DNA from 2 places in the Pontibacter sp. YIM B11418 genome. Region 2 is predicted to be linked to the other one. Evidence: riboswitches for the same ligand, from Rfam matches in the RefSeq annotation. Region 2 holds a riboswitch; the other holds the start of a gene.

Region 1 (12,190 bases), on a different contig from region 2:
AACGCAGAAGAAATTACTTCTTCTTATGTCTGTTTTTTCTTAGACGCTTCTTTCTCTTGTGAGTAGCAATCTTATGTCTTTTTCTTTTCTTTCCGCAAGGCATAGTCTTGAAATTTTTATTAAGTGGTTAGTTCTTTTATTACATTTTTGCCAAATACTCATCAACAGAGGCTGTCAGGGCAGGGTCGCTGCTCATGGTCTTTACCTTGTTGAAAGTTCTGATTGCTTCTTCTTTCTTACCGGTTTCAGCCAGTGACACAGCCAGGTAGAAAGTGCCTTCCACGTGCTCAGGATTAACTGTTACCAGCTCCTGAAAACGCTCGGCGGCTTTATCCCACTGTCCGGACTGTACTGACAAAATGCCCAGGTTGAACAGCGCCTTCTGGTTTTTTGGGTCTGTCGAAATCACTTCACGCAGCAGCGTTATACCCTGCATTGGGTTTTCGCTTGCGATGTAAGTCATGGCTACGTTCGTTTTCGCATCCAGGTCCGAAGGATTGTTCTTGAGCACCTGCTCGTACATTTTACGAGCCTTGCCGCCCATTTCGCTGGCGCGCTGCTGTGTTGCTGCATACGTGAAGGCTTCGAAGTACTGGTCACCGGCTTTGCGGTAGCTCTTCTCACCCGGACGGGCATCAGCAGCTAACTCGTAGTAGTAACCTGCACTGTCAAACTTACTTGCTGAGGCATATGCTGCTGCCAGTTCGCCGGCCAATAGGCCACGCGCCTTAGTATCAGTTGCTTTGTTGTAGCGGGCACGCACGGTGGCGAGTTCCATCAGTTGCTCTGGCGTCGCCATTGAGTGTACTCCGTCAGCCGCAGCGGCTGGTGTAGCACCATGGTCATGGCCATCGTCTTCAGAGTGACCTTCAGGCAAAGCAGAGGTTTGTTCAGCAGCCACTGTGCTATCATCCTTTGTTACAACCACCTTAGGAAGAAAAAACATAGCCGCGGCCAATGCGATAGCTGCAACTAGTATCAGTATTTGAGCGCGTGACATGAGTTTCTGTTTTCTTTAAGTGACTGTATTTTAAATGATAAACTTTAAGCAACCGGCAAATATACGAAAGAATTAAGAATGAGCCAGTTCTTTGATCTTTTTGCTGTTCTTAATCTTAGCAATAAAGGTCTTGGATGGCTTGAAGCTTGGAATAAAGTGCTCATCAATAATGATGGAAGTGTTCTTCGAAATGTTACGAGCCACTTTCTTTGCGCGCTTCTTGTTTACAAAGCTTCCAAAACCTCTCACGTAGATGTTGTTGCCGTCAGCCATTGAGTCTTTCACTACTTTGAAAAACGCTTCGATGGTAGATTGCACATCAGCCTTATCAATCCCTGTTTTATCAGCAATTTCTGATATTACTTCTGCTTTAGTCACTTTCTTAGATTTTTATAAATTAGAAATAAGTTAACTTTCTATTTTTCAGGAGGAACCACAGCGCTGTCGTTCTCCATTTTTCGGGGCACAAAGGTATACCTACTTTTCGACAAGTAAAAGCTTTAGCATTAAATTATTACAGATTGTGCCCTGCTTAAACCGATCGGCCTCAGCCCCTTTTCGCCGGTCACACTGCTACAATACCCGTGCCAGCTTGCCAACACCCTAACGCGGGCTATGTGCTTATATTTTAGGCAGATACCATTATCTTACAAATTCCCCTCAACTCCTTTCCAGAACAAAGCTTTACCTTTGTATGTTTCCATCTCCTACATCAACCCACCTAAGTCAGCTATGGAAAATAAGCCGACCCCTTTGTTTGCCCAGACAATTATTGACTGGTACCAGCGTCATAAAAGAGCCCTGCCCTGGCGCGACACCACCGATCCATACCTGATCTGGCTCTCTGAAGTAATCCTGCAACAGACGCGTGTGGCACAGGGCCTGCCTTATTTCCATCGCTTTGCTGAAGCCTACCCCACCGTGCAGCACCTGGCTGCCGCCCCCCAGGATGAAGTGCTCCGTCTCTGGCAGGGACTCGGCTACTACTCCAGGGCCCGCAACATGCACCACACCGCCCAGCAAATTGTACAGGAGTATGGCGGCGTGTTTCCGGATAAATATGAAGAGCTGCTGAAACTGCGCGGGGTTGGAAGCTACACGGCTGCTGCCATCGCCTCTTTTGCATTCAGAGAGCAGGTCGCGGTGCTGGATGGCAATGTGTTCAGAGTACTGGCCCGGGTGTTCGGCAAATCAGAGGATATTGCGGCTCCGGCTTCGCGTAGGGTGTTTCAGCAACTCGCCGATGAACTTATACCTGCCGACGCACCAGACACATTCAACCAAGCTATCATGGAGTTTGGGGCTATCCAGTGCACGCCCGTGATGCCTGACTGCCTGTTCTGCCCGCTGCAGCAGTCCTGCTTTGCTTTTAACCATGGGCTAGTGCAGGAGCTGCCGGTAAAATCGAAGGCAAAAGCTGCCCGGCCGCGATTCTTTCACTACATGGTATTTGCGCACAAAGGAGAATATTATATGCGTAAGCGCCTGAGCGGCGATATCTGGGAAGGGCTGTATGATTTCTACCTGCACGAGAGCGACTCCAAGGTACTTGACACCGCCAAACTGCTGCGGGAACTGAACGACGCAGGTATAGCTGTGCAGGAATCGCATCTTTTACCGCCCCGCAAAGAATACAGGCATGTACTTAGCCATCAGAAAATTACGGCCCGTTTTTATCTGATTCAGCTCAATTTTCGTTTAAGTGAAGAGGTTTTGCAGGAGGCGAGACTGGCACCTTATTCATCTGAAAAAATAGAAGCATTACCGAAGCCAATTCTTATCGACAGCTATTTGAAACATGAGAAGATTTTACTAAATTTATAAACTGAAACTTTTCTGTTTGCAAATGCATTCTAGAGGTTCAGTAGCCATAATTGCCTCCGGCTAGGTTGTCGGAGTAGCCCAAATCAATTTAATATTAAACAAAAAAAGACATGGCAAGTGTAAACAAAGTCATCCTTATCGGCAACCTTGGTAAGGACCCGGAAGTTCGCCACCTCGAAGGCGGCGTAGCTGTAGCGCGTTTCCCGATCGCTACTTCCGAAACATTCAAAGACAAAAACGGCGAAAAGCAGGAGCGTACCGAGTGGCACAACATCGTGCTTTGGCGTGGTCTGGCTGAAGTGGCCGAAAAGTACCTGCGCAAAGGACAGTCTGTCTTCATTGAGGGCAAGATCCGCACCAACAGCTACCAGGACAAAGAAGGAGTGCAGCGTTACAGCACCGAAATCGTGGCTGACAACATGACGATGCTGAGCGCGCGTGAAGGCGGCAATGGCGGCTCAGGCAGCTTCCAGGGCGGTGCCTCTTCGCAGTCCTCGGGACAATCATCACCAGGTCAGGGCAGTGCCGCCACATCAGGCAAGGGCAATGCTTCTGCCTTCCAGAACGACGAGCCAGACGACCTGCCGTTCTAACCCATGTTTAACCTAACTATCTGATTTTGGACAGTTTAGATTCCGGAGACCCCCTAAGTTATAGCTTACTGCAACTTTTACAAAGCGCAACGGCTTTACTTAGAATTGAATATATCGCAGCCATCACGGCCTGCTTTATCTTATTGCTGCTCTCTGCCCTCACTTCGGGGGCGGAGGCAGCTTTTTTCTCGCTCACTCCCCAGGAGATCGAGAAAGCCAGAACGAGCAAAGACAAAAAGCTCCAACTGGTGCATCACCTGCTTCAGGCCCCGCGCCAACTATTGGCCTCCCTTCTGATCATCAACAATGCGATCAATGTCAGTATCATTACCCTCTGCGCCTATATTGCGTGGCAGGTGACTGGTTCTGTCACCATTACCACCTTCGCGCTGCTTCTGTGTGTGCTGGTCGTTACGTTCCTGATCGTATTTTTTGGCGAAGTACTGCCCAAGGTATACGCCCGCATACACGGACCTGCCATTGCGCAGCGCACGGCCCCTGTCCTTTCCGCCTTGGCCCCTGCGCTGAAGCCACTTGCCTGGATGCTAACCCGCATCAGCTCCTACATTGACAGACGCTACCGGGTCCGGTCTTACAGCAATACGCTGGAGGAACTGCATCATAGCCTGGATGTGGCCTTGTCAAATGAAGAAACCTCGCCGGAAGAGCGCAAGATCCTGCGGGGTATTGTCAACTTCGGCTCGATCACGGTCAAGCAGATCATGCGTCCGCGTTTGGATATTGTGGCGTTCCCGCAGAGCGCTACATTGCCGGAGCTTCTTCCGCAGATCATCCAGTGGGGTTATTCGCGTGTACCGGTCTATACCGAGAACACTGACAGCATCGACGGCATCCTGTATGTAAAGGACTTATTGCCGCACCTCGACAAAGGAGCCGACTTTAAATGGCAGAACCTGATCCGGGCACCTTTCTATGTGCCGGAGACCAAGCACATCTCCAACCTGCTGCAGGACTTCCGGGAGAAGCACGTGCACATGGCCATTGTGGTGAACGAATACGGCACGACAATAGGCCTGCTGACCATGGAAGATGTGATCGAGGAGATTGTGGGCGAGATCAACGACGAGTTTGACGAAGGGGACGAGATCATTTACTCACAACTCGACGAAAATACCTTTATATTTGACGGTAAAACATCGCTGCACGACTTTTGTAAGATCACAGAGGTTCCGTTTGATGCCTTTAACGAGGTAAAGAGCGAGCACGAAACGGTGGCGGGCCTGATGCTGGCCCTCTTTGGTCGCATCCCTTTTGTGGGCGAAGAAGTGTCGTACGGCCGCTACTACTTTACGGTGGAGTCGGCGGACAATAAGCGTGTAAAACGAGTCAAGATTAATGTCGCAAGCAAAAAAGAGCACTATCATAAAGTCGGCTAAACTGCAAATGGCCCTGTGGTCAGGTATGGCCCTGGCCGTAGCTAGCTGTAACGCCGAGTACACCCCAAAGCCAAAAGGCTACAACCGCATCGATCTGCCAGCCGTGGCTTACCAGCCGTTGCAGGATGAGCACCCCTATACCTTTGAGTATTCGAAGCACGCCAAGATCCGCCCAGACTCCTCCATGATAGCGCAGCCACACTGGATTAACATCATCTATCCAAGCCTGGGAGCCAATGTGCAGCTGACTTATAAGGCCATCAATAACGATCCGAAAATGCTGAATAACCTGATCGAAGATGCCCGCAAACTGACAGGCAAACACCAGATAAAGGCTTATTCAATTGAGGAAACAGAGGTTCGGACACCACAAGGAGATATTGCTTCGGTATTTGAGCTGGAAGGCGAAATTCCAAGCCAGTTCCAGTTCTATGTAACCGATACGACCACGCACTTCTTCCGGGGAGCGCTCTATTTCAGAACCGCTACTCAGAACGACTCACTGGCTCCTGTGATTGAGTATGTAAAGAAAGATATTGTGCATATGCTGAACACGCTGGAATTTAAGGATAAGAAGTAGGTTTATTTGACAAAAGACTTTGTGACAAAGAACAAAAGACCGTGGGTATACCTGCGGTCTTTTTTTGTTTATGTTCAGTTCGGATGGTCAATGCCCATTTGGAATAGCTTTTCTGGCACGAAAAAACTCAATGGCTCAGGTATAACAAACTGATATTCACTATATTTAGCATACCACCCACTACTTCTGCTGTGAAACTACGTTCCAAACTTATGCTACTGCTCTTGCCGCTGCTGTTTGCGGCCTGCAAAAAGGACGAGCTGAAACTGCTGCCCGATGCCACCCAAACGGGCGCCGACACCATGGGGGCTATCGTTAACGGCAAGGCCTGGGTAGCCAACGGTGGTAAAGGCTTTCAGGCTCCAAAACCGGTGGAAGGTGGGTATCTGGCATCAAGATCCTTTGATGAAACCCGGAATAATGTGTTCATAAGCGCTTACAGGAAAAATAAGACCAGTTTGCATTTTTATTTGCGAAATGTAACGCAGCCAGGGGAGTATCTGCTAAACACAACTACGAAACCAATCGGCGGTGAGCTAGTACAACCTCACAACCACGGGGCCTATCAAGTGCCAGGCAAGCTGCTCATGACCAATAGCAGGTATACGGGAAAGGTCATCATCACCAGGGCAGATACAGTTAACAAAATTGTGTCGGGCATCTTCACTTTCAAGGCCGTGCACGGGCAGGACACGGTGACGGTAACCAATGGCCGCTTTGATGTAGGCACGTTTTAAACGCACTACTTATTGGCTTTACTCTTATCAATGGTTACAGAGCTCACGGCATGAAACACGACAGTTACATATGAAGAACAAGCTATACTTTCTGATACTTCTTGTAGGCCTGCTTTCCTGCTCCAAGGACAGCTTCTGTGATGAATCATTCTGCGTCAAGATAAACGGTAAAAAATGGTGGCCGAGCAGTGGATTTAAGACGAATTCGTTGTCATTTACTCTGACGGATAACGGAAACAGATTCTGGTTTAGCGCTCAGAATGGCTCTACCTATCTCCTGGTTAGCGTAAGTGATACGATCAATGGCATCAGAGTAAGGGATTATGAACTTGGTGAGCATTTCAATGCTGGCTATTACACCCAAGATACGAACATGGATTTTCGCACGGACAAGATGCGTACTGGGTCTTTATCCATCTCCTCAATCGATCGATATAAAAGAACAATTTCCGGTACGTTCCATTTTAAAGCCCATAACTCCACAACAGGCGAATTGGTGGAGATCTCGAATGGCAGTTTCAATGCAACATACTACGAATTCTGAGCAAAGCGCACAATTCGATTGGGCCGAGTTATACAGACTTTTATACATACTGCCACTATTCACAACACATAAAGCCCCGCCAGCATTTACACCTGTCGGGGCTTTTGCTTATTTTTGTCAGGTATACCTGCTATACCTTATTTACCTAACCTGAGCGGACACCCTTGAACAACTTCTTCCATACCAAGATCGAATTTCTGAAAGGCGTGGGGCCGCAGCGTGCCGAGCTGCTGCAGAAGGAGCTCAACATCTATACCTACGGCGATCTCATCCAGCACTACCCTTTCCGTTACCTCGACCGCACCCAGTTCTACAAAATAGCCGAACTGGACGAGAGCATGCCTTATGTGCAGGTGCGCGGGCGTGTGCGGGGCAAGGAGGTGCTGGGAGAAGGCCGCAAGCAGCGCCTGGCCGCTACACTCGTGGACGAGGACGGCAGCGAGATGGAGCTGGTTTGGTTTAAGGGGGTGAAGTGGATGCAGAAGACGCTGAAAAACCACACCGACTACATTGTGTTTGGCAAACCCACGCAGTTCAACGGCAAGTGGAGCATGGCGCATCCCGAGCTGGAGGAACTGGGCGAGGAAAAACAGACTGCCTCCTTTCTGCAACCGGTATATAACACCACCGAGAAGCTGAAGGCCTTCCGGGTAGAGAGCAAAGTGATTGCCCGCATGATGGAGCTGCTGCTGAAGGTGGCGGAGCCGAACATACACGAAACGTTTTCGCCGGAACTGATAGACCATTACCGCCTGATGAGCAAGCGGGATGCGCTGATCAACATTCACTTTCCGCAGTCAGTGGAGAAGTATAATGCAGCCAAATTTCGCCTCAAGTTCGAAGAGCTCTTTTACATTCAGTTGCGTCTGCTGCGTCAGAAAACGGTGCGTCGTGCCGATCTGGCCGGACAGGTGTTCAGGCAGGTGCCGACTGTTACGGAGTTCTACAAAAACCATATGACCTTCGACCTGACCAATGCGCAGAAGCGGGTCATCAAGGAAATACACAAAGACTTGACGGCCGGCAAGCAAATGAACCGCTTGCTGCAAGGCGACGTAGGCTCGGGCAAAACGATCGTCGCTTTCATCACCATGCTTATCGCGGCCGACAACGGAGCGCAGTCGGTGCTGATGGCCCCAACCGAAATTCTGGCGGATCAGCATTACACCGGCCTCAAGGCATTTGCGGACCGGCTAGGTATAAACATCGGTAAGCTCACCGGCTCCACCAAGACCAAAGACCGTAAAGTGCTGCACGAGCAGCTGCGCTCCGGCGAAATGAAGATGATCGTGGGTACGCATGCACTGCTGGAGGACGTGGTACAGTTCCAGAACCTGGGCCTTTGCATTGTGGATGAGCAGCACCGTTTCGGGGTGGAGCAGCGCTCCAGGCTGTGGCGCAAAAACCCGCGCATCATTCCGCATGTGCTCGTGATGACAGCCACCCCTATACCCCGTACCCTGGCCATGACGCTCTACGGCGATTTGGATGTGTCGGTGATCGATGAGATGCCGGCGGGCCGTAAGGAGATCGTGACTGTGCACCGCTTCGACTCCCACCGCTTGAAGGTGTTCCAGTTCGTGCGTGACCAGATCAAGCTGGGCCGTCAGGTATACATCGTGTACCCGCTCATCGAGGAGTCGGAAGGCATGGACTACAAGGACCTGATGGATGGCTACGAGAGTGTTCGGCGGGCTTTTCCGGAGTACCAGGTGAGCATGGTGCACGGCAAACTGAAGGCGCAGGACAAAGACTACGAGATGCAGCGCTTTGTCAAAAACGAGACGCAGATCATGGTAGCCACTACCGTAATCGAAGTGGGTGTGAACGTGCCGAATGCCTCGGTGATGATCATCGAGAGCGCAGAGCGCTTCGGTCTGTCGCAGCTGCACCAGCTGCGGGGCCGTGTGGGACGTGGCGCGGAGCAGAGCTACTGTATCCTGATGACCGGGTATAAGCTGAGCAAAGACAGCAAGACCCGACTGGAGACGATGGTGCGCACTAACAATGGCTTCGAGATTGCCGACATCGACCTGAAACTGCGCGGACCGGGCGACCTGATGGGCACGCAGCAAAGCGGTGTGCTCGACCTTCTCATCGCCGACCTCGCCAAAGACGCCCCCATTCTTCAGGAGGCGCGTGCGGCCGCGCAACGTGTGCTCAATGAGGATCCTCAGCTGGAGCAGCCACAAAACCAGAACATCATGCGGCACATCAAATCGCTGAGCGTAAATACGGTTAACTGGAGCCGTATCAGTTAAAAATTTCTATCTTTACAACGTTTGGAGGCACCTCGGCCAGGTATAAGCTGAGGTTTAAAAAGGAACCGTGTGAAAATCACGGGCTGACGCGCAACTGTAAATAACACCTAATTGGCTGTCTCAAATTATCCATTGTCCGGAAGAGGATGAGAAGGATGGCAGCCAGGTTATAAGCCAGGAGACTTGCCCCAAATAACTTTACGCATGCTTTCGCGCCTGAAGCCTGTGGTCTGAGAAATTACCCGACTCCTATAGCCGGCCTGGCTTAAAAGAGTCGTAGCCTTTCCTTTCCGCCATTCTACAGCGCCAGCATACAAAGCCACACGACTATGCTGGAGACTTGTTTCATCTTTCCTATACCTCCTTTCCGGGCTACAATCCTTGCAGCGGTCAGCAGTGCATACGTATACCTTATCTTTAAAATTATACTTTTATGAATTTACAAGAACGCATTGCCCAATCGGAGACTCGCATATTCAAGGCCGTTTTCCCGAACACTACCAACCACTACGACACCCTGTTTGGCGGCACAGCCATGCAACTGGGCACAGCCATGCAACTGATGGATGAAGTAGCTTTTATCACGGCTACCCGCTTTTGCCGCAAACGAGTAGTTACTGTATCGTCAGACAGAATAGATTTTACCCAGCCTATACCTGCAGGCACCATTATCGAACTGATCGGGCAGGTAAAGCGCGTAGGAAACACCAGCCTGAAGGTGGAAGTGGAGATCTACATTGAAGAGATGTACTCTGATGTGCGGCTAAAGGCCATCCACGGCAGCTTTACGTTTGTCGCCATCGACGATAAGAAACAACCAGTGTCTGTATTGGAGAGTGAACTTCAGCGTTAAGGCAGGCTATACCTGTTTTTAGGTAATTTGCGTTAAAGGTTTTGTTTGTGCTGGTTCCACGAGAAACAATTTTATCCTATATTCGACCTGTCTATACCTGACGCAGAACATTTTGCTCACTGAAATTTCTAAAACTTATACCTTGAAAACACTTCATTTTTTGCCGTTCCTTTTGCTGGTGGTGCTTTTGGCCTCTACAGATGCCACTGCACAGGGCAGGAAAGCCGCCATACCTTTCACTTACCTTCCTGATAACGCAGAAGACCAGTATAACCAAAGCATCAGTAGCAAGACGCTTCCGCTGGAGGCTGACGGTTTTGTGATCCTCAGTCGAAATAAACCCGGCGAATATGCTATAGAGCGCTACAGTGCCACACTCAAAAAAGCCTGGTCAACTGCGATACCACTTGCTGCCGAAGAAACACTGGAGGCTTTTGCCAAAAACGAGGAAGCGGCACTGGTGGTAACGCACCGTCACGATGAAAAGGGCAACCAGGTGCTGTATGCGCACCGAATAGACCTGCGGAATGGCCAGAAAGACAAACCGGTGCTGTTGCTCGAAGCTCCCGCTGATGCCCGCAAAGCAGGTGTAGCTCTGTCGCCGGATGGCACCAAAATCCTGGCTTATCGCTTTAATGTGACGGGCAACCAGGTGGTGCAAGGTATAAGCGGTAGCCTGTACGACGGCAAACTTCAGAAATTAAAAGACACGAAATACAACCTGAGCGACCTGCGCGGCATTGTGTCGGCCGAGGTGACCGTCAACGATGCCGGCGATCAGTTCATCAGCCTGATTTCTGAAAACATGGAGCGACTGACCGTGCGACAGTATACCCTCAAATCGCCGGTTGCCAAAGGTATGTCGGTGCTGGTAGGTGGCATGTTCGACGGCAAGAAGGTCTACATCATGGACAGTAAGTATGCTTTGCAGCCCAACGGAAATATATATGGCGTGGTGCTCACGGCCGATGAGAAAACAGGCGAGTATTACAGCCTGAAAGCCGTAAAATTTGATTTTGAAAACGAAGACATGGTGTTTGCGGAGGAATTCCGGTTTACGCCAGAATACCTGGCCAGTGTAAACAAGCTGGACCAAAGCGGTGGAGCAAAAGCCAGTCGCCTGGAAGATATCTACCTGACTGACCTGATCCTGACGCCGGAGGAAAAGCTGATTGTGCTGGCCGAGAAAAAATACATGGAAGGTGGCGAGAACTCTCCTTACTATGCCAAAGAGATCCACCTTTTTGCCTACGACCAGTTTATGGGCACAGCCTGGAGCTCTGTGCTGATGAAAAACCAGAAGGCCCCGGCTGACGAAGCTTTTACAGGTATATCGTACCGCTATCACCTGACGGGCAACACACTGAACCTGCTCACCCTGGAAGAACTGGACGGCAAGTATGACCTATACCTGCGCCGCATTGACACCAACACTGGCAAAGCGGAAGCGCCAAAAGCCGCCGGTCTGAATGTAGCAAACGATAAGAACATCGCCTATGTAAAGGATTTCACGACCTGGCTTTCAGAGCGAGATCTGGTAACGGTGGTGCGGCCATCCAAAAAAGCGAATAGCCTGCAACTACGTCGTTTGCAGATCAAGTAATCAAGACACTCTTATACCTGACAGGAAGCGCGACCACTCTTTGGTCGTGCTTTTTTGCTTTTTGAGCTTCCGGGTGAAGGAGCTAAGCTGCACCAGCATGTGCACAAAACCCACATAGTCCACGATCTCAACATACATCTTAAACTCCCTCCGGGAACCCTCCAGCACTCCAAGCTTGTCTACTTTGTAGGTGTTCATGGCTGACCAGGGAATCCAGCGCACCCGTTTGCGTCGCTTGATCATATAGCGGTTAATGGCGACCTCCAGTTGGTAACGTGCCACGGGTTGGGCCAGCACCTCCTCCAGATCACTCCGCCGCAAGAGCCGCTCGCCTGACAGCAATATATCGCTGCGATACCAGCGCACAAACCAGGGCGACCGGATACGGCGCAGGATGAGCATATCGACTTTTGTAGTATTTTGAAAGGCATGAATGGCCTTTTCAAGCTCAGTACCATCTAACTCCTGCAGATCGGCGTCCATCAGGAGCACCTGCTCGTGCTGCACAAACTGGAGTCCATACTGTATGGCAGCGGCCTTTCCCCGGTTCTGGCTGAGGCGTATGACCTGTACACTTGGCCATTGCTGCCTTACCATGGTAGCCGTGCTGTCAGAAGACCCGTCATCCACACATATTACCTGCTGTATGCCATTTACATTGGTCACCACATCTAATACTGCCGCAATGCGGTCCTGTTCGTTATAACATGGAATAAGGCATGCTACCCCCATATGCTCTGATTATATTAATGCTTCGGTATTCGGGTATGTTTACGCACGATTAATCATTAAGTCACC
Region 2 (12,190 bases):
ACGAGCTGCTCCATTTTAAAAGGGATAAAGAAGGAACAATCGACAAATTTAAAATCGACAATTACAGTTATAAATGGAAAATAAACCCCAAAAGCAGTGAAGGTGGCTATAAATTTAAGCTAACAGAAATGCTTTTCCCTGAGAAGAAAGATATAGGAATTACGCCTGCCGACCTGCTCGTGCTATAATTGCTTCAGCTCTTAATGATATTACAGCAACAGCAACCCCTTTTCCCTAAGCTCAAACCAAACCGGCGAGGCCAGGAATTCCGTGAAGTTCAGGTGCGCATCCAGCGGGTACGTTTCTTCCAGTTGCTTCAGCGTCATGGCCGGCGCCTCTTCTGAGGTCAGTAGCGTGAGTTGTTCCAGCAGCCACTGTCCGATGTTCGCTGTGGTTTTGATCTCGAAGTCCTCCGCCTTTTCATAGAAGGTCAGCACGCAGCGCTCAATGGTCTGGCCTTTCTTGGCGTACATCATAAAGTCGATCTCAGGTACATTGCCCAGCCAGAACACGCGGGCCAGTTTGCGCTCACTGTCTGGTTTGGCGGGTTCCTGTATGGCGTTGGCAATCAGGTCGCGGTCAATGGTCACGCGCGGCACCTTAAAGTCGAACCAGAAAGACAGTGGCTCCTCCAGTCCCACGCCGTGCATGAAGTTGTAGAGCGCCTTGGCCAGTCCCGGGCCGAACAGCTCGTGATCAGTGCCCTGCGGGTCGTCGTGCCAGAGGTCGTTGTTGGCAAAGGCACCTTCCGGCGGACCAACTTTTACCACGCCAAACTTCTCCGGGTGCTTGCCTACCGGACTGTGCGCCGTCATACTAAAGCGGTGCCAGTAACCGGACTGTATCACGCCGGTCAGGAACAGTTGTCGCACCACTTCCAGCGAGTCGATGGTTTCCTGAGCCGTTTGAGTCGGGAAACCATACATGAGGTAAGCGTGCACCATAATGCCGGCCTGCGTAAAACCATCGGTCACACGGGCTACCTGCGCAATGCTCACACCTTTCTTCATCAGGTCAAGCAATCGATCCGAGGCTACTTCCAGACCACCCGAAACGGCAATGCAACCTGAAGCAGCCAACAGATGGCAAAGGTCAGGCGAAAAGGTTTTCTCGAAGCGGATGTTTCCCCACCAGGTAATTTTCACGCCGCGGCGAATTAGCTCAATGGCCAGGTCGCGCAGGGCGGCAGGCGGCGCAGCTTCGTCTACAAAGTGAAAGCCCGTTTGGCCGGTTTGTGCAATGATCTGCTCGATGCGGTCGACCAGCAAAGCGGCCGGAGCCGTTTCGTAACGGGAAATATAATCGAGGGTGATATCGCAGAAAGAGCAACGTTTCCAGTAGCAGCCGTGCGCCACCGTCAGCTTGTTCCAGCGGCCATCGCTCCAGAGGCGGTGCATCGGGTTGATCACATCAATCACCGAGAGGTACTCCTGCAACGGCAGGTCGCTGTAGTCGGGTGTGCCGACTTCGGTATGCGGAATATCTTTGTCAAGGCAGCCGTTGATGTAATCCACTTCGCCGTTCTGTAGCAGGAAGGTACGCTGCAGAAAATCCAATTGGCGCTCGCCCTGTAGGTATTCCAGTAGTTTCAGCCACGGGCCTTCGCCATCATCCAGCGTTACAAAATCGATGTACTTGAACAGACGAGTCTCCCGGAGTGTGCGCAGCTCGGTATTTGGGTAGCCGCCGCCCATCAGGGTATGGATGTGCGGGTACTTTTGTTTGATGTACTGTGCCAGCCGCAGACCGCCATACAGGTTGCCCGGGAAAGGTATAGAAAAACCCACCACATCCGGCTGCACCTCCTGCAAACGTTCCTCCAGCAATTCCAGCAGTAGCTGGTCCACCAGGTTCGGCTCCTGTTGCAACGACTCTTCCAGCGGATCAAACGAAGTAGCCGACAGAGCCAGCTTCTCGGCGTAACGACTGAACGCAAAGTAAGGGCAGATCGTCTCCTTGATCAGATCACCCAGATCCTCGAGGTATAGCGTGGCCAGATAGCGGGCGCGGTCCGTGATGCCCATGCTGCCAAAAGCCCAGTCGATGTCCTCTACCTGGTCGAAGCGGGAGGCCTCGGGCAGGTAACGGCTGTAGCTGATCTGCTGAGCCAGGGTCGTGTCCTTGTTCTGTAAGAAGCGGATGACCGGCTCGATGGTGTTCAGGTACTCCCGCTTCAGCCGCAGGATGCGTAGGCTGTTGTCCGACAACTCGAAATCGCCTGCTTCCACCGCCTGGAAAATTCTTGACAAACCATTTCGGGTGAACATGCGCAATACCAGCTCAATGCCAAAATCGGCTTGGGTAACAGAGTAACCCTGACCTGCGAGAAAGCCTTTGATGTAGGCAGTGGCAGGGTATGGCGTGTTGAGCTGCGTGAGCGGCGGTGTGATGAGCAGTATGGTGGGCTTCTTCAAGTCTCGGGAATCTTAAAATAACAAACGCCCCACAGGGCGCGGACTACAAAACTACTGATTCTGTAGCGCTTTCTAAACAGATGTTGTCAGGTTAACAGTTCTGCCACACACAGGGTTCAGTATGGAGGTATTGGGAATGAGGAGGTTATACAGGGTTTTAAAAAAAGCTTGAATAATTCTGCACTAAGGCAGTATTAAATTATATAAATCTATTTTTATATACTTATATTTGCATTATTATCATCTATAGTTGAATGCTTCTGGGCGTTAAAGCCAGGGTTTTAAGCTGTGAAAACATGAAAACCTGGAGCAATGGCTAGTGATGGTGTAAGTGTTTCAATTGTTCCCTAAAACAAAAGGCCCGCGGTGTTATCGCGGGCTTTTTGTTTGTTTCGTGTATACCTTATGTGAGGCAGACAAAGTTCTATTTCAGATTTATCAATTCTATTACTTCACATTCTCCAACCTTTTTATTGCCTTCCATGAAAAACCCGCGGGTGCCGGCTTTTATTTTGTTTCTATGATATTCAGTCTTTACATCTGCTAAAATCCACATCCTTGCAGTTCCATACTTGGATATTGTCAAAGTAGGGTCAGTAACTATATTCCCATTAAAATCTTCGAATTCTGGGTAAATCATGAAAAGCATTCCTTTAGGATGTGCTGGATGTTCATACCAGAAGTCCCACCTTATCCCTTGATTTAGGAGATTATACCTTCCTCCTTCTTCTTGTGAAAAAATGGTATACGTGACCCTGAAGTCAGGCTTTCTCTTAAATATTTCTTCGTAGGGTCTATACATTACTTATGACTGTCATGTAAGGTATAGCAACGCCTAACTGAGCAACTGCGACGTTTTATTGACAAGGTAATTTGCGCCGGGCACAATGGCTAGCACGGTACCTGCCACCAGCACAAACAGCACCACAAACATACGAAGCCAGTTTATAAAGAAGTTATCGGCAAAGCCGAAGGTATAGAGTTGCAGGGCGGAGGCTATGAGTAGGCACAGCAGGGAAATGACCACCAGCTTGCGCTTGAGCGCCGGGTTCAAAAATTTCTTTTTCATGGCAGACCAGGTATAGCCGCAAAGTTAAGGTATAGCCGGCTTACTGCATCATCAGGCGTGGCCTTTTTGTGCTTCGGCGTCCGAGCTATCATCCTTGGTATGGCGCGGATCATTTGCGCCTGTGCCCTGCGGCGGCGGCGTTTGCTTTTCGGCCGCTACTTTTTTCGTGTCCGACGACATCTCTTTGGTGCTCTTCTCCTGATCCGACTTACTTTTACCGTTCATCATGTTTTCAAGTTCTGGTATGCTATGTCATACGTCGAAACCTGGCTGATGTAGCTTTTTTTAACTCTAATTGTGGGGAGGTCGTACATTAAAGAGCTATACCCTGAGGCGGTATGGCACTTTGAAAATCTAAAACAGAAGAACTATGAAATCGATAAAGACAACGGCTGCTGTGCTGGGCGTATTGCTAGGTATAGGTATGGCATCCTGTAACACGGGCACCGACCCCGGCGAGACAAACACGGAACGCAGCGATTATGAACGCACCGAAGAAATGGACCGCAGCAGCATGGACAATGATACCACCGAAAATTACGAGGACATTTACGAAGGCCGTGAAGGTACCGCCATCGGCGACAGCGCCTACAACCAGGAAGGTGACCGTAAGAAACGCTACGACAAGGACCTGAAGCCGAATCCAAATCAGTAAGCTGGCTCAGGTATAAAAGCACGATGCCCGGCGCTCTGTTAGTGAGTGCCGGGCATCGTGCTTTTCAGGAAAGGGAATTTTTACCGGAATAGAAACCCGTTTGGTGCTATACCTACCCGGAAGGAATCTACAGCAGCGCCGCTCTGCGGATTGTAGCGCACTACCCAGCCGTTGGAGGCGTAGTCGGTTGCTTTGCCGGCGTAAATGGTGCCGCTTGCAGGTTCCACACCCAACCCATTGAAGCCATAAGCTACATAAGTGCCCCGGTCAATGAGCGGTTGAGAAGCCAGTGAAGTCGCGTTCACATCCTGTACCCATACCTTGTTGTTGAACACATAGTAGAGTTTATCGCTGTTCAGGTTTGGTGTGAGTTTGCCCGGAGCCGGTGCGTTTTGGCTGAAGGTAAGCGTAGCCACTACAGAGTTGCTGGTCGTGTTGATTTTAGCAAGGGAGCCAGGCGTGCTGCTCTCTTCACTCACCGACCAGTCAACTGGATCGTAGGCTTTTATACCCTGGCTGCTCACCCAAAGCACATTGTTACGGTCCAGGGCCAGGCTGTTGGGGCCATCGTTTACTGTAATTTCGGTTTCGATGGCATCTGTCGCGGTGTTGATGACCGTTACGGTATTTCCGCCGTTGTTCGCTACATATAGTTTACTACCAGCTATTACAAGCTGTTCCGGCTGCACGCCAACCGTAATGGTTTTGGTCACAGTCAGCGTTTTCAGGTCAATTACGGCCACACGACCGTTGCCATATACATAAGTAGCGGGGTCATAACCCAACCACTCGGTTACGTAAGCCTTGTCATCGTTCAAGGCAGCAAAATAGCGGGGAGCTTCCAGTCCGGTAATCTCGCCTTCGGCCTTCAGGGTCTGGGCATTGGTTACGACCACCTTGCCACTGTTATTCATCACCAGGTATAGCCGGTCGCCCTGTTGTGTCATGTGCTGCAACACATCACCCAACACAAGCGGGGCATTCACTTTCTTGAACGATTCGTTTTCCACTGATTTGCTGTCATGGCTGTAGAAACTCACCGAAGCATTCGATTTGGTCATGGCGCCTTCGTTGGAAATGAGCACTCCGTTGCGGGCATATTCTCCGGTTGGGCCAGTAGTATTATCATCGTCACAGCTAGTAAAAGCAACTGCGCTCAAGGCAAAAGCCGCGGATAGTAAATAGCTGCGTAAACGGGTAATTTTTTTCATGTTGTTGAAAGGTATGGATATGAAATTAAGGTATAACAAAGCGTAAGCCGGCTGTCAGGCTGCGGGGTGGCATCGGTACATTTTCGAGCACGGTATAGGTATGGTTGGTCACATTATCGCTGCGCACCGAAGCGACAAACTGATACTGACCAAGGTTGAATTTTTTATGTACTGCGAGGTTGAGCAAGGTATAGCCCGGCAGGCTGCCGGCATTGCTGTTGTCGGTATAGCGAAGTCCGGTATGCGTCAGGTTGCCGAGTATTGTCCAGGTGCGGAAGGAGAGTTCGGCACCCAACTGTACTTTATGCAGCGGCACGTGGGCGAGTTGCCTGTTCAATTCCTGGGTTCCTTCGTACGCTTTCACCTGCTCAGAAGAGGTATAGGTATAAGCACCTGTAGCTGCAAGTCGCCAATCGCCGAGAGTAGTGGTAGCGCGGCTGCTGAGTTCTATACCTTGGGAGCGCACTTTCTGCAGGTTGCGGGGGGACCAGTAGCTGGACGTGACAGGCATCCACTGTATCCAGTTGTCCACGAGCATGCGGTAAACCGAAAGTTCTGACTCCAATTTTAGAGTGCCTAAGGTATAGCGGTGGCGCAGACCGGTTTCGTAACTCCAGCCCTGCTCCGGTTTGATGTCCGGATTGCCACCCGGCTGCCAGAAGCGCTCGTTCAGCGTCGGCACCCGGTAGCTGCCCGATAGGTTGCCCTTCAGGTATAGCTGGTGCTCGCTTTGCTCCAGCAGCAGCCAGTTGGCACCCAGCGTAGGTGCAGGAATAGGATTATAGCCTTTCACAAAAGCCTGGCGCAGATTCAGGCTCAGGTCGAGTCGCTTGCTTGGGTCGTAGCGGAAAAGCAGGAAAGCAGAGACGCGGTCTTCAGTTACCTGTCTGCCATAGCCTTGCACATCGGCCTCGAAATGCTGCAGGTTAAGGCCGCCCCGCAAACTCCAGCTGCGGGCATAGGTATAGGTCTGCTCGGCCTGCACCTGGTAGGTATTGATGTCGGTGAGGGAGTTATTGCTGTTGTCGGTGTAGCGGAGATAATCGTTGAAGACGGCTGCTTTCACGGAGGTTTCGCCCCAGTTGCTGCTGTGGTTAAGCTCTGTCATCAGGCGCAGGTTGCGGTCGAGTTGTTTGGCGTTGGTGTTGGCAGCTCCCAGGGCTGGCGGCACTTCGCGATCGGCATAGGTATACCAGCCGTGTAAAGCCAGTCGGGTATTGGGAGAGAGTTGCCAGCTTACATCCTGCGTAAAACCATGCTGTGCCACCTCTGCCTGGTCCTGCCGACGGGTAGGTGCCCCGATGCGACCATAATCCCGGAAAGAAAAGTCGTTCTCTGCCGCCAGGTAATAGCTACCTAAAGCAACAGATACCTTCTGGCCACTATAACGGGCGCTGGCACTGGAGAAGTAGCGCCCAAAACTGCCGACCTCCTGGGATATTTCCGCACCAAAACCTGGCTCTTGTTGTGTTAGAGAGTTAAGTAAAACAGCCCCACCAATCGCTCCGCTGCCATAGGTAGCACCTGCCGCACCGTGTTGTACCGCAATGCTCCCGATACTGCTCAGAGGCAACAAGGACATATCATTCTGCCCCAAAGCAGGCTGACTGATGTTGAGTCCGTTCCAGAGTACGGCGGTATGTGTGGCGCTGGTGCCCCGGAAGGAGGGAGTGGAAATTCCGCTCGGTCCGTTCGTTTTCAGAAATACCGGTGTGCGGGCCTGCAAAGCGTCGGCAATAGAGCCGGAGGCGTAGGTGCGGATGTAACTGCTGTCGAGGGTGCTCACGCGGCTGCCAGAGGCAAAAACCTCAGCGGGCTTACCAAAGATCTCGACAGTGCGCAGGTGGTACAACGTAGTATCCTGCTGCGCAAAAGCGGGTGAAGTTATACCTAGCGAAAGGGCCAGGTACGATATAAGACGGTAGTGAAACTTTGCCACGTATACGCTTGCTTAAATCCCGAAGCATGCAGGCAGGTAGGGCAGGAACAGCGCGCGCAGGTATAGCGAAGGCCGTGCAGCTTTTTACCCGAAAGCATACGACAATTTTGGTCGAACTGGCAGGTCTCCTGGCTCTCTTCAGGTCAGCCAGCCTTCCCATGCGTTGTGCGGCACAGTGGCGGTGGTTTTGGCTACCCTTTTTAAGAAGATTACAGTTGCGGGAACAGCATAGGTATTTCACCTATTTCCCTTTTAAGGCCTTGCGTTGGATATAACAAGGCCACCAATCTGAAGGCAAAGCTAGTGATTAATGCTGAATGATAGATGAAGTGTGTTGGAATAATTAGGGAAGGCCAGGCAGGTACGGGTAAAAGTCAGCCTGCTGGCTATAGGCGAGGGTGTTTTCTCCTCCAGCTTACAACTGTTTTACCGTTCTTCAGTAATCATCAGGAACGATCAATTAGTAGTTATTCATCCTTACTCATTCATAAGTGAAACTCGATAAAGACTTTTATACCCGGCCGGATGTCGTGCAAGTGGCCCAGGACCTGCTGGGGAAGTATCTCTACACGAACCACGATGGCATCCTCACCGGCGGCATGATCGTAGAAACGGAGGCTTACTCTGGTACAAACGACAAGGCCTGCCATGCCCACATGAACCGCCGGACACAACGCACCGAAATTATGTACTACGAAGGCGGCGTGGCCTATGTATACCTAGTGTACGGCATCTACAACCTGTTCAACATCATCACTAACGTAGAAGGAAGCGCCGACGCCGTGCTGGTGCGCGCCATCCAACCAATAGAAGGTATAGAAGAAATGCTGCTGCGCCGCAACATGAATACCATCAAGCCCAACCTAACCGCTGGACCAGGCGTGCTCAGCATCGCCTTAGGCATAAACCGCAGCCACTACGGCGCTCCCCTCACCGGCGACACCATCTGGATAGAAGACAAAGGTATAGACTTACCTGCCGAAGGTATAGCCATTGGCCCCCGCATAGGTATAGATTATGCCGGCGAAGATGCGCTGCTGCCCTGGCGCTTCTGGCTGAAAGGAAACAAATGGGTGAGCCGGAAGAAGTAGTTTTACTTTGCTGTACGGGCTTTCTGGAAGGTATCTGTAAAATGTTGGACAAACAGTTTCGTATACTTTCCGCCCGAATCCAGGTCAGGGTCCAGAATAGTAATTTCTATTCCGGTGGCTTTCGGACTGGATAAAAGCAGGTATAGGATACGGTCAAACTCTTCGTAGCTTAGCCCACCGGCAGTCCGGGAGTCAACGGCAGGCATGACCTTGTCATCCAGGACGTCTACATCCAGGTGAATCCAGAAGCCGTCTAGGTTATTGATGTCTACCATGTTCAGGAAAGAGCTTACGCACTTGTCTATACTTGTCTCACGAAGTAAATCCAAGGTGAAATAAGTAGCCTGTGAGTCTCGTATTATTTGCTCATATTCGTCATCGTACTCACGGTTGCCCACACACCAAACATATTCCTCCTGTATGTAAGGAGAATGCCCCTGAATGTCAGTAAGCTTCTTAGGGCCTCGGCCGACTGCAAGGGCTGCTGCCATACCTCCGGCGCCTCCGGTACCGGATTGTGGTGGTTCAATAAAGTCTGTATGCCCGTCTAGGTAAAAAAGCGCATAGGTACCTCTTTGCTTTAAGGCCAGTGCACTTCCAATCAGAATACTGCAGTCCCCGCCCAGAATCAAAGGAAATTTCTGTTCAGACAATACCTCATTTAAGAGCTTCGCTTCTTCTTGAGCATATTGTGCAAGCGCATCTGCATTCAGCACCGCCGATTCCGGGTCGTGGTGCATGCGGTAGGGAGGAGGGGGAAGTACCCGAGTAGCTTCTGGTGCGATTAACTGATGAAAATGATGCTGGCGCAGCCATTCCGGGAGTTTCCTGACACCCGGCTCTTGCCCCTGCGAAGGCTCTTTCAGCCCAAGGTTAGACGGAAACTCTAGAATCGTAACGCTATTCATCTCTTTGGTTTTGCATGGTGTGGCAAGCAGATTTTACCTGAACCACTTATACAAAGTACGAGGATGGGAGCCTAACGGTGTAGCTGCTTTTTCTCTTCCAGCCACCGCATGCGGTAAGCGTTCATGGCAGTTGTGCCTAGTTTGTTGATGAGCCGGTAATTAACCACAGCTCCGATCGGCGCTCCTACAATAGGTATGAGCTGTGCCATTTTAGCCAGGTCGATGTGGTCGCGGTACTCCTGCTGAAACGTGCGCCAATCAAATTGGTGGATGTCTTCGGGAAGGTGCTGTGCCTGCTGCTGCCAGTGCTCGATCTGTAGGTATACCTCCCGGCGGCGCTCCTGGCTGCTAAAGGCAAGCTGAAAAATGTGGAGGAGGTATACGCGCTCCCGGTAATCATCGGCAGAATAGCCGTAGAGTGCAGCTATCTCAAAAAGCAATTTTAGCTTCAGGCCCAGCAGGAGCGGGAAGTCCGCTATACCTAACAGAAAGCCGCCTGCTCCGGTAATACCTCCTTCTGCGGCAGCTGCCTTTCTATAGAAATTGATGCGTTCCAGCACGATGGATTCGGTTAGCTGCAGAGAAGAAAAGGGATAAGGCTTTCTGGTGGTAAGCTCAGACCCAAAGAGTACGGCCCGCACCATCTGCTTTATGGTGGCCGTGATAGCCTGATGCACCTTCTCCGGAATGTAGCTGTTAATCTTGTCCTGCATACGCTTCGCCAGCTTATTTACCAGCGAAGGTCTGCCGCGCATTTCATGTTGCCAGTTTCTGAGTTCATGTATAGCGTGTTGTTCGTATGCAGTCATTGTTCGGGAGATGTAGCAGGTATAGATACGAAATGGCCAGCCACAACATACAACTGCTGTGGCTGGCCTAATATACAGAATATCGTTCTGTTTATGGTTCTACTGCCCTTGGTTCTTCTGCTCGTTGTCGGTGCGGGCTTGTGGCGTTGGGTTGTTGGAGCCCATTTTGCCCACTGCGTCTTTGTGCAGGTCATTGCCGATGTCCTTCTTAGAGCCAGACTTGCCTGTGCTGGATTGCTGGTTCTTCGGCATGTTTTTGTTTTCTTTCTCGTTTTTCATAGCATTCAAATTTTAGTACGGTTACAACTTGTGTCTTCTATACCTGGTTTACGCAGCCTGGTAGCACTGGTTTAAGCCAACAGAGAAGCCCGCAGCATTTGCCACGGGCTTCTCTGTATTATATGCAGCTAAACTATATTATTAGGAATTATCGTTGCTGGAGCCTGAGTTGCTGTTGTTCTTGTTGCTCTGGCGTCCTGCTTCTGCATGTCCCTCAGAGTCACCGTGCCAGCCTTTGCCTTGGTTCTGGCTGCTGCCCTGAGACTGACTGCTGCTCCTGGCCTGTGACTGGTTGCCACTTCTGGCCTGAGTCTGGCCACTCTGTGAAGAGTTGCTGCTCGAAGACGAAGAGCTGTCGTTCTTATGGCTCTGTCGACCGGCCTCTGCGTGACCTTGTGAATCACCGTGCCAGCCCTGGCCCTGGTTGCTGCTTCTTGCCTGCGAACCCTGATTGCTCTGTCCCGAAGGATTGTTCTGAGAACGTGAAGTGCTCTCAAACTCACCGGATTCGTTTCTTGGTTGGTTCTGATTACGATTCTGATTCTGACCCTGATTCAGGTTGTCCTCATTACCACGTTTCATATTCTGATTCTGGTTTTCCTCATTATTACGTTTCATAGCTTTCGTGTATTTAAGTTGAACATAGTGCCTCCTTCTCAGACGAGACTCTCATTTTTACGAGTTAAGTTTCTAACGGTTAGCAATTTAAGCGAATCGGAATTGTGACATGTATAGCAATAAAACCGACTGTAACTAGTATGGGTATATAGCGTTATGCAAGTATAACAGAGGGTGTATGTGATTGTGAATGAACCTGTTGATGGGCTAAACAAGTAGGGTTGGCCAAAAATAGGATTGGACTATGCAAAGAGAGGAGAAAACTAAAGCGGTCGAAATTAGTATGAAAAAAATTAGCTCGAAGGGAGCGTCGCTTTGCGGCAATAGATCACCAAAGGCTTTTGGTGCATATCTGTTGTAAAGAAAAGATAGTCTTCGCCACCTTCTTTTATACCTGTCTTTTTTCGAATATCAGCCACCGACTCCAGAAAATTGCGAACCGTTATGTTGGCCTTGCTTTGCGGCAGCCTGGCCAGGATCTCTTTTTTATTATAGCGTCCTATACCCTGGCAGACAAACGCCCGGCCCGGAAAATCAGGTATAAGCTGATCGGAGGTATAGAGGTGACTGTTAGGGTGAAGCTTATAAAGGCCAAACTGACTGGCCACACTGCGGTAAGCTCCGGATTTAAGTATAGCAGAGTTGGGCTCGTAGAGATATGCCTTCGGGTCGGCAAAGGAGACGGTTGTCTGTTCTTCCTGCTCTTTGGTAAAGGTAAGCTTCTGTATACTGCCGTCGGGTAGCAGGTTGACCGCGTGGCGCTCGGGGTTAGCAGTTGCCTGGGGTTGTAGCAGGTATAGCACTTCCTTGCATTCGTTGTGCAGCGCGATCACCCATACCTGCACGACGGCGCCCAGTTGCTCCAGCGCCAGTTCTATGTCCAGCATAGGGGAAGTCTTGAGCAGTACCGCGTCCGCCTTTGCAAACAGCACCGGAAGCAGCCGCAGCACATCCGGTTCACAGTCTTTCAGCAGGTGTACTTTCTCCTGTCTTTCGCCACGCCGTGCCGGATCCAGGTATAGCACATCAGCATGGCCGGTAAAGCTTTGCAGGAAATCTTCAGCGGTAGTATTCACAGCCTCTATATTAGCAGCACCTAGCAATTTAAAATTATAGGCGGCTATCTCCGAAAGCTCGCTGTTCTGCTCCACATGCACCACCTGCTCAAACTGCTTTGCAAAAAAGAAACTGTCCACT

What was found. A riboswitch is a leader RNA that binds a small molecule or an ion and turns the genes downstream of it on or off. The one in region 2 is predicted to bind cobalamin.
Region 1: another riboswitch for cobalamin. It lies ahead of AC4QZR_RS18260 (acyl-CoA thioesterase); the one in region 2 lies ahead of AC4QZR_RS02780 (TonB-dependent receptor plug domain-containing protein).

What each region holds. Positions count from the first base shown of each region.
Region 1 is NZ_JCAEMH010000008.1:50,253-62,442, forward strand. It holds gene AC4QZR_RS18215 (tetratricopeptide repeat protein) at 140-901, opposite strand; gene AC4QZR_RS18220 (HU family DNA-binding protein) at 1,073-1,378, opposite strand; gene mutY (A/G-specific adenine glycosylase) at 1,733-2,824, shown strand; gene AC4QZR_RS18230 (single-stranded DNA-binding protein) at 2,935-3,417, shown strand; gene gldE (gliding motility-associated protein GldE) at 3,444-4,814, shown strand; gene gldD (gliding motility lipoprotein GldD) at 4,822-5,394, shown strand; gene AC4QZR_RS18245 (Riean_0653 family protein) at 5,607-6,131, shown strand; gene AC4QZR_RS18250 (Riean_0653 family protein) at 6,202-6,675, shown strand; gene recG (ATP-dependent DNA helicase RecG) at 6,840-8,936, shown strand; cobalamin riboswitch at 8,945-9,141, shown strand; gene AC4QZR_RS18260 (acyl-CoA thioesterase) at 9,370-9,789, shown strand; gene AC4QZR_RS18265 (hypothetical protein) at 9,932-11,392, shown strand; gene AC4QZR_RS18270 (glycosyltransferase family 2 protein) at 11,393-12,124, opposite strand.
Region 2 is NZ_JCAEMH010000001.1:613,427-625,616, reverse strand. It holds gene AC4QZR_RS02815 (hypothetical protein) at 1-188, shown strand, start outside; gene AC4QZR_RS02810 (B12-binding domain-containing radical SAM protein) at 210-2,414, opposite strand; gene AC4QZR_RS02805 (hypothetical protein) at 2,839-3,216, opposite strand; gene AC4QZR_RS02800 (DUF2798 domain-containing protein) at 3,250-3,483, opposite strand; gene AC4QZR_RS02795 (hypothetical protein) at 3,535-3,711, opposite strand; gene AC4QZR_RS02790 (hypothetical protein) at 3,854-4,138, shown strand; gene AC4QZR_RS02785 (YncE family protein) at 4,219-5,349, opposite strand; gene AC4QZR_RS02780 (TonB-dependent receptor plug domain-containing protein) at 5,375-7,288, opposite strand; cobalamin riboswitch at 7,390-7,591, opposite strand; gene AC4QZR_RS02775 (DNA-3-methyladenine glycosylase) at 7,780-8,379, shown strand; gene AC4QZR_RS02770 (arginase family protein) at 8,382-9,287, opposite strand; gene AC4QZR_RS02765 (EcsC family protein) at 9,359-10,096, opposite strand; gene AC4QZR_RS02760 (hypothetical protein) at 10,196-10,375, opposite strand; gene AC4QZR_RS02755 (hypothetical protein) at 10,517-10,993, opposite strand; gene AC4QZR_RS02750 (THUMP-like domain-containing protein) at 11,287-12,190, opposite strand, start outside.